Regions from separate parts of the Providencia sp. R33 genome, predicted to be linked through region 1. Evidence: predicted binding sites of a transcription regulator. Region 1 holds the regulator's gene; the other holds the start of a gene.
What was found. Region 1 encodes CRP, which controls carbon source genes, mostly activating them, when cyclic AMP is high. Its sites were predicted from a motif close to ATGTGANNNNNNTCACAT; they were not measured.
Positions count from the first base shown of each region.

Region 1 (5,043 bases):
GGCCACGTGGGCTTTGTGAGTGGAACATTAAGAAAGCCCAAAATGTGGCTAGAAACCCGAATTCCACAATGGCTAACCCCTTATTTAAATAAGGAAAAAGAATGATTATTCCTTGGCGAGAGCTTGCGCCTGAAACACTGGAAAATCTGATTGAAAGCTATGTGTTACGCGAGGGCACCGACTACGGCGCCCAAGAAAAAAGCCTGCAAGATAAAGTGAACGATGTGAAACGGCAGTTAGTTTCTGGCGAAATTGTGCTAGTCTGGTCAGAATTGCATGAATCCGTTAATTTCATGCCTAAAGCCCGCTAACCCGCTTCGTTCGCTGTTTCTGAAATAGTGGCCATAAGCGCAACACAGGGAGTCCGCTATGTCCAAAAAACACCCGATTATTGCCATCACTGGTTCAAGCGGTGCCGGCACAACCTCAACTAGCCAAGCATTCCGTAAAATATTCCATCAATTAAATATCCAATCTGCCACGCTAGAAGGTGACAGCTTCCATCGTTATACTCGCCCTGAAATGGATATGGCGATCCGCAAAGCCAGAGAACAAGGCCGCCATATTAGTTATTTTGGCCCAGAAGCCAATGACTTTGCGCTACTTGAGCAAACACTGGTGGATTACGCCAAAACGGGCTGTGGGAAATCACGAAAATACCTACATACCTATGACGAAGCAGTTCCTTATGGTTTACAACCAGGTACATTCACCCCTTGGGAATCGTTACCCGAAAAAACGGATGTGCTGTTCTATGAGGGCTTACACGGTGGGATAGTGACACCTGAGCACAATGTCGCGCAACATGTTGATTTACTTGTCGGTGTTGTGCCTATCGTGAACTTAGAGTGGATACAAAAGCTCATCAGAGACACTACGGAGCGCGGGCACTCCCGAGAAGCGGTAATGGATTCAGTGGTACGTTCGATGGGTGACTACATTAACTACATTACACCACAATTTTCCCGTACTCATATTAACTTCCAACGCGTACCGACTGTGGATACCTCAAACCCATTTTCAGCGAAAGCCATTCCTTCACAAGATGAAAGCTTTATCGTTATTCGCTTTCGTGGGCTTGAACAGATCGATTTTCCCTACCTGCTATCAATGATATCAGGCTCTTTTATCTCTGCGATGAATACTATTGTGGTACCTGGAGGGAAATTAGGCTTAGCGATGGAATTAATTATGACACCAATAGTTGAAAAACTAATTAGTCAAAAACATAGCTAAATTGCTTTTTGATTATTAAACAAGATGCTTACCATTAATTAAGATAAGCATCTTTCAATTCAAATATATTAATAATAATTAAATTTATTTTTAATTTCTTATTTCAAAGCTGTGGGTCACTTCCACAGTTTTTTCTAACATCAACGCGACCGAACAATATTTTTCAGCCGAAAGTTGAACCGCACGTTCAACGGCTTTATCCGTTAATTCATTCCCTGTTACAATAAAATGCAAATGAATTTTAACGAAATAGCGTGGCGCTTCTTCGCGACGCTCGGAGGTTAATTTCACTTCACAGTCGGTAATGTCATTACGACCTTTTTGTAAGATGGATACCACGTCAATCGCGCTACAACCGCCCGCTGCCATTAACACCATCTCCATTGGGCTTGGTGCTTTATCGCCTGCGTTACCATCCATCATCACTTGGTGGCCTGACGCTGACTCACCTAAAAAAGAGAGTCCTTCTACCCATTTAACTCTTGCTTCCATTTTATTCCCCTTGAAATGAAATCGATTTAAAGGCTACATTGTTCCATAGATATAATGAATGTTATATCAGCTTTATTCTGCTGAAGCGATACAGGGAAGACTTTCTGTATTGAATATGCTACAAACAATACTTAGTTGATAGGATTAAGATCAAAACTCAACGTTGTATTTGATTATATTATAGTGTTGATATCAATTTGTTTACCCTAACCATGAAAAGCGATTGATGCAATGTTGCTCTTCCTATTATTTAGGGTATATAAGACAAATTAATATGCTAAGCTAGTGACTTTAAAGCCAGCCTTTCTGGTACGCTTTTTCCGGATGGCTGCAATAACATACAGAGGATAACGCTAATGGTTCTCGGCAAGCCACAAACAGACCCTACTCTTGAATGGTTTTTGTCACACTGCCATATTCATAAGTATCCATCCAAGAGCACACTGATCCATCAGGGTGAGAAAGCAGAAACCCTTTACTACATAGTTAAAGGTTCAGTGGCTGTTTTAATCAAAGATGAAGAAGGCAAAGAAATGATCCTCTCCTACCTGAATCAGGGGGATTTCATTGGTGAGCTTGGATTATTTGAAGAAGGGCAAGAACGTACTGCGTGGGTTAGAGCAAAAATCGCCTGCGAAGTTGCTGAAATTTCTTACAAAAAATTCCGTCAATTGATTCAGGTTAACCCTGATATCTTAATGCGCCTCTCTGCGCAAATGGCAAGCCGCCTACAAACCACGTCAGAAAAAGTGGGCAACCTCGCCTTCTTAGACGTGACAGGTCGTATTGCACAAACGTTACTGAATCTAGCCAAACAACCTGATGCCATGACGCATCCAGACGGGATGCAAATCAAAATCACCCGTCAGGAAATTGGCCAAATCGTTGGTTGTTCCCGTGAAACTGTCGGCCGTATTTTGAAAATGCTGGAAGATCAAAACTTAATCTCCGCGCATGGTAAAACCATTGTTGTTTACGGTACACGATAATTAACCTTTCGCCTCACTCCCTTGGTGGGGCGCACCTTTTTGAATAGCGTTATATCCTAAGTATAACGCTATTTCCCCAAAATACGGTTGTTTTATATATCATTTTTAATGAGTGTCGTTTCTTTATATTTTTCTGACTAATAATCAAACTAAGATAATGGGAGTTAACCATTATTAGGAGATTATTTGTTGTGAAATTAGATGTCAACGTCAATAAATTAGCCAGAATATCGAATAACACAAGTAATAAAAATATTGTTTTCCGAAGCCCGTCAATCATTGATAATTTAAGTATTATTAAGACATTCAATTCTGAGAATTATAAGAAAATAAACTTCGCGACTCTGACTTGTGAGTTTCAAGAAAGAGCACAACCCGAGCTAAATCGCCTCCCCTATTCACCACCTGTTGAAAAACTATTATTACCTTATACCTATCATGAAGATGATTTAATTTCCCCATCAAATATCGTTAAAAACAACATCACTATAAAAAATAATACGCCAATAAAAATTAAACTGGAATATACACCTATGAAAACCACCAACTCTAATGCTGAATTAATTAACATAGACCGAAAAAATTTTTTAATTAACGATTTTGGTATCAATAAAATAAAACAATTCTTTTATAATTCGATTGAAAAAGTACAATCAACAGGGAAGATTCAAGCTTTAGTAGTTAAAAACAAACTTAACCCTAGAAAGGAAGATTTATACAGCGTTAAGTTTTATAATAAAAATGAAATGACTGAAATACAAAAAACTAACAAACAAAATGCAGAAACAGTAAACGAAGAAAAAAACCCTCCTATATCATTTTCAGGTAAGGATAAAGAACAATTTAATCAAGCTAAGAACCTAAAAAATAGAATTCACGAGCTCGAAAAAGAGATATCATCCCGTAAAGATTTTAACAAATTAGGTGATAAATTTAAATATACCAAATCCACCCAAAATTTAATTAATGAATGTATTTCCTCTCCATCTAATAAAAGAGATACTACATTTAGCGCTACCATTGAAACTATGAATGAAGTTATTAATAAATTAAATAACCAACTCAGCGCCCTTAAAAAAAATGAAGAAAAAACCATAAAAATCACATCTGAAAAAAATATTTTCAATAGTAATGAGAGTCTAAATTCTAATTCCTCAGGCTATTATTCAGAAACAACCGATGAATCAGGTTATAGTTCAGAAGAAACTGAGAATCAGAATAAAAATAATATTATTAATAAAAAAAGTCATGAGTTAGAGAATTCAAAATCAAAAAAAATAGAAGAGCACCATAAAAAAACACATATTACGGTGAAACCGAAGAAAATAACGTATCAATTTAATGGGAAAATATATATCAATAGAGCAACAATGTTACGAGACATGCATATTAGCAAGGAATATAACTTCCAATTAAATGAAAATTCAAAACAAAAAATATTAAATGATAAAAAACCAGACACTAAAAATTTAGATGCTAAACTAAAAGGTGTAGAGAAAACCCTTAATGATTTAGGCCACCTTCAAGTAGAAATAAAAAAAGAAGAAACCCGTTTTACTCAATTAAAAAATCAGCTAAAAAATTTAGAGCATAGCGAAAAGGCTTAATTACGATAAAGGTGCAGAGGATCATTTCTGCACCTTTGATATAGAAATTAACCCAGCAACTTCCCAATCGCCGTCTCTAATTTTGCCATTCCGCTGTTGATTTCTTCTTCAGAAATAATCAGAGAAGGCGTAAAACGCAGTACGTTAGTGCCGGCGTTTAACATCATCAGGCCTTCCACTGCACTGGCTTGCAAAATATCTTTCGAGCGGTTTAATAGTTTGCCATCTAACTCCGCGCCGATTAATAACCCCATTCCTCTGATCTCGGAGAAAATGCCGTATTTATCATTCAGCTTATTTAAATGAGTAACAAATAGCTCGCGACGTTTTTCGACACCTTTTAATACTTCTTCAGTATTAATAATATCAAATGCGGCATTGCCCACCGCGCAAGCTAATGGGTTACCACCATACGTTGTACCATGAGAACCAACTTCCATGGTTTTCGCGATTTCTTCTGTCGTAATCATCGCACTAATTGGAAAACCACCGCCCAATGCTTTTGCTGTGGTCAAAATATCGGGTGTCACACCATAGTGCATATAAGAAAATAGTTTGCCTGTGCGCCCCATTCCACTTTGCACTTCATCGAAAATTAATAAGGCGTTATTTTCATCACACAGCTTACGAACACCTTGCAGAAATTCTGACGTAGCCGCAGTGACGCCACCTTCACCTTGTACGGGCTCTAAAACAACCGCACAGGTATTCTCATCGAT
Region 1 is NZ_CP072453.1:4,081,676-4,086,718, reverse strand. It holds gene J6836_RS19165 (hydrolase) at 1-105, shown strand, start outside; gene J6836_RS19160 (YheU family protein) at 102-311, shown strand; gene J6836_RS19155 (phosphoribulokinase) at 370-1,236, shown strand; gene J6836_RS19150 (OsmC family protein) at 1,327-1,728, opposite strand; gene crp (cAMP-activated global transcriptional regulator CRP) at 2,085-2,717, shown strand; gene J6836_RS19140 (hypothetical protein) at 2,909-4,324, shown strand; gene J6836_RS19135 (aspartate aminotransferase family protein) at 4,372-5,043, opposite strand, start outside.

Region 2 (5,043 bases), 1.5 Mb from region 1:
GAAATCGAAGAACTAAAAAAACAGTTACGCCATCACGAATACCAATATCACGTACTTGATGCTCCTGAAATTCCTGATGCGGAATATGATAAACTGATGCAGCGTTTGAAGGCGCTAGAAGAAGCGAATCCAGAGCTTATCACCAGCGATTCACCAACTCAGCGTGTCGGTGCCGCACCTTTGTCCGCATTTGAAACGGTGCGCCATGAAATTCCGATGCTGTCTTTGGATAACGTTTTTGATGAAGAGAGTTACTTAGCTTTTGATAAACGTGTTAGAGATCGCTTAAAAAACCACGATGAACTCACATTTTGTTGTGAATTGAAACTTGATGGTTTGGCGGTAAGTTTGTTATATGAAAATGGCGAACTTGTACAAGCCGCAACTCGTGGAGACGGCACCGTTGGCGAAAATATTACTGCGAATGTGCGTACTATCCGTGCGATCCCGCTGCGTTTAACGGGGGATAATATCCCTGCACGTGTGGAAATTCGTGGTGAAGTTTTTATGCCACAAAAAGGGTTTGAAGCGCTAAATGAAGAAGCGCGTCGTACTGATGGTAAAGTTTTTGCTAACCCACGCAATGCCGCTGCGGGCTCTTTGCGCCAGCTTGACCCTCGCATCACAGCGAAAAGGCCACTGACATTCTATTGCTATGGGGTTGGGTTGATTGAAGGCGGTACGTTACCAGACACACATTATGATCGCTTGCAGCAGTTTAAAGCGTGGGGTCTACCTGTTAGTGACTATGTACAGCTGCGTCAAGGCCACCAAGCCGTACTCGATTTTTATCACCAAATTGAACAAGTTCGCCCTGAATTAGGGTTTGATATCGATGGTGTGGTGATTAAAGTTAATTCAATTGCAATCCAAGAAGAATTGGGTTTTGTTTCCCGCGCACCGCGTTGGGCTACGGCTTTCAAATTCCCCGCACAAGAGCAAATTACGTTATTGAAAGATGTGGAGTTCCAAGTTGGGCGTACAGGGGCGATTACCCCCGTTGCACGTCTGGAGCCTGTTCAAGTGGCGGGCGTTATTGTCAGTAATGCGACATTGCATAACGCAGATGAAATAGACCGTCTTGGTGTGCATATTGGTGATACGGTGATTATTCGTCGTGCGGGGGATGTTATCCCACAAATTGTCAGTGTGGTTGCGGATAAACGCCCCGCAGATAGCCGTGAAATTGTCTTCCCAACGCATTGCCCTGTTTGTGGCTCAGACATTGAGCGCATTGAAGGTGAAGCCGTTGCCCGTTGTACTGGTGGGTTAATTTGTGGCGCGCAGCGTAAAGAGGCACTCAAACACTTTGTGTCTCGTCGTGCCATGGATGTGGATGGCATGGGCGATAAAATTATCGACCAGCTGGTCGAAAAAGAATATGTGCAAACACCAGCCGACCTTTACCAATTAAGTGCAGGCAAGTTAACCGGGTTGGATAGAATGGGGCCAAAATCTGCACAAAAGCTGATTGATGCACTCGAAAAGTCTAAACAAACCACGTTAGCCCGCTTTATTTATGCATTAGGGATCCGTGAAGTTGGTGAAGCGACAGCCGCTAACTTGGCGGCGCACTACGCAACATTAGATGCAGTCATGGCAGCAGATGAAGAGTCTTTAAAAACGGTACAAGATATCGGCCATGTGGTTGCTAAACATGTGGTAAATTTCTTTCACGAAGCGCATAACCAAGTGGTTATTAACGATTTAATCACCAAAGCGAATATCCATTGGCCTGAAGTGAAAGTGGTTAATCGTGCAGAAATCGATAGCCCATTCGCCGGTAAAACGGTGGTATTAACGGGCTCGATGAGTATTTTAACCCGTGATGAAGCGAAAGATAAGCTAGTAGCTTTAGGTGCAAAAGTCGCAGGGAGTGTTTCGAAGAAAACGGATATGGTGATTGCGGGTGAAGCGGCCGGTTCGAAATTAGCAAAAGCGAATGAGTTAGGTATTCAGGTTATTGATGAAGATGAGTTGATTCGTTTGCTGAATATTAAATAGTGAACTATATTCTATTTGGCTTAGTTATCTCACTGAGGTGAGGTGACTAAGTCACTGATAGTTTGTTGTAAGACCTAAACTAAATTTTTAATTAAATTTCTGTGCAAAAAAGGTCATCTGTCCCTTTTCCTCTGCTTGAAACGTGATCCCCTTCTGCTTTTTGCAAAATACACCTAGTTAGTTTTCATATTAATGTGACGTTAGTCTCATTTAAATGTTACCTATTACATAGAATATGCACATAGACTGATTCTTAAATTTGTTGGAGTCGCACATGACCTCGATCCTGCATTTCGTTTTATCTTTAGTAGTAATCGCTGCTCTTGCCATTTTAGCAAGTAGTAACCGTAGGGGGATCCGTCCTCGCTATGTTGTTCAACTGCTTGTTATCCAAATTGCATTAGCGTACCTGTTCTTAAAATCAAATATTGGTGAATCCTTTGTTCTGGGTGTTGCTGGGGTATTTACGCACTTGTTGGGTTACGCAGCAGAAGGGACCAAATTTATCTTCGGCGGCATGATTGAAGGGAATTTAGCGTTCTTCTTCTTACAAGTTCTGTGCCCAATCATCTTTATTTCTGCGTTAATCGGGATTTTACAGCACATTAAAATCCTACCGATTGTTATTCGTATCATCGGTACCGTGTTATCTAAAGTTAACGGAATGGGTAAACTGGAATCTTTCAACGCAGTTAGCTCATTGTTACTGGGTCAGTCTGAAAACTTTATCGCTTATAAAGACCAGCTTAACCGCATGTCTGAGCGTAGAATGTACACCATGGCGGCTACCGCTATGTCAACGGTATCCATGTCAATCGTGGGTGCCTACATGACAATGCTGGAGCCTCGTTTTGTGGTTGCCGCATTAGTGCTGAACATGTTTGGTACGTTCGTGGTGCTGTCTTTAATCAACCCGTACCCACCAGAAGGTGAAGAAGACATTCAAATGAGCAACCTGCATGAAGGCCAAAGCTTCTTTGAAATGTTAGGTGAATACATTCTTGCTGGTTTTAAAGTTGCGATTATCGTTTCTGCAATGCTGATTGGTTTCATTGCCTTGATTGCAATGATTAACGGTATTTTCTCGGCTATTTTTGGTATCGATTTCCAAACTATGCTGGGCTATGTGTTTTATCCATTTGCTTGGATCTTAGGTATCCCAGCGGATGAAGCGCTGCAAGTGGGTGGGATCATGGCTGTTAAAATGGTAACGAATGAATTCGTTGCAATGGATGGCCTGCAAGCTATCGCTGGTGGCTTATCTGAGCGTTCTGTTGGTATCTTGTCTGTGTTCTTAGTTTCTTTCGCTAACTTCTCTTCAATTGGTATCATCGCTGGTGCTATCAAAGGGTTAGATGAAAAACAAGGTAACACAGTGGCGCGTTTTGGCCTGAAATTACTGTACGGTTCAACCTTAGTCAGCTTCTTATCCGCTGCGGTTGTCGGGTTAGTATTGTAATTCGCAAAAAAGTGTTAAATTAAGAACGGCGTTCATTAGGACGCCGTTTTTTTATGGGAGCAAGAATGGAAAAGCAAGATCTTATCGATATGGCAAATACCTATATGCCATTCGGGAAATACAAAGGCTGCATTTTGATTGATTTACCTGAGGAATATCTTCTTTGGTTTTATAAAAAAGGAGAATTCCCGCCGGGGCGTCTTGGACAATTAATGGAAATGGCCCTTGGACTAAAAATAGAAGGGTTAGAAGGGCTAGTAAAGCCATTAAAACGCCTTAACAAGTAAACCATCAAGGTCTTATCCATCAAAAATAGCTACCAATCTACCGATTTTCCTTCCACCGTTGTGTGGCTTGGGAAGTGCGGTAAAATATCTTCGGCCAGTTCTTGTAGAACCTCCGCCACTGGGCGCTTTGAATATTGAATACCCAAAGCGGCATGGTTTACCCCTGCGGCCTGCCATTCTTCAAGCAATTGGATTAAACCGTGGCGACCAGTACGCAGGGTAAATCCTCCACATAACGGCGTTCTTGGGTAGTTCGGGTCATCCACGAGGTCAATCCAATCGTTCGTCATGTGTGGGCGGAAATCGTTGTTTGGAATGAGAGAGCGCCATGTCGCAATTTTCTGCCCTAATCGGATTGCCCCTTCAGAGTGACTTGTTGCTTCAGGATAAGATAGCCAGCCATCAGCGTAATCCGCTATCCATTGTTTGGATTGGCCAGATGCGCCTGTCACAATTAAGGGAATTTGCCCTGCAACTGGTTTAGGTAATAATTCTGCACGGCTTATTGTTCCTAAAGGTGACTGAATTTCCAGAGAGCCGTGTTGCATCAGTTGGCGAAAATAATCAATCGACTGAGCAAAACGTGCCGCACGTTGATCGTAGTCTATCCCATAAGCTGGGTATTCAATGGCTCTATCTCCAGATGCTATTCCCATTACCAACCGGTTACCAGAAAGTTGGTCGATAGTGGTGGCAGCTTTGGCCAAATCAATTGGATGACGCAGTGAAAAAATAGAGCTACCTGTGACGAGTGCAACCTGCTTTGTTCTGGCGGCAATAAACGATAAATAAGTGAGTGGGTCAAAAAGTTGCCCTGCATCACCAAACATGGGGTCGAATAGGGGAATGTCTCGTACCCAGACCGCAGCAAAATTCTTTTGGTCAATGTATTCAATTAATTCTATTTGCCCTTTTAATACTTGTTCATCCCCTTGGTAAAAGCGTAAGGGAAGAAAGACGCCCAATGTCAGCTTATCAGGGGCGAACATTCGGCGGTAACCCACATGGTTAGCAAATGAAGTAGAAGGTAGTGCTTTGTTTTTCGGTAAAAAAGCCGTTGTATTCACAGGAGTTTCCTATTTTAAGCTTCAGTTGCAGGGGCTGGGAGCGTAATGCCTTTTCTAACTTCAGGTCTGGCAGCAATACGGTGGTACCACTCAGATAAATAGATATGTTGGCTAAAATCGAAGTCAATCACCTCCGCAATATGTAGCCAAGCAAAGTTAGCAATATCAGCAATTGTGTAGCTATTTCCTGCAATAAAGGGATTATTTTGTAGCTGTAGGTCTAATA
Region 2 is NZ_CP072453.1:879,051-884,093, forward strand. It holds gene ligA (NAD-dependent DNA ligase LigA) at 1-2,004, shown strand, start outside; gene J6836_RS04075 (NupC/NupG family nucleoside CNT transporter) at 2,279-3,463, shown strand; gene J6836_RS04080 (DUF3820 family protein) at 3,529-3,750, shown strand; gene J6836_RS04085 (LLM class oxidoreductase) at 3,780-4,817, opposite strand; gene J6836_RS04090 (glutathione S-transferase family protein) at 4,832-5,043, opposite strand, start outside.
Region 2: the regulator CRP is predicted to act here: its motif matches at 2,197-2,214, upstream of J6836_RS04075 (NupC/NupG family nucleoside CNT transporter).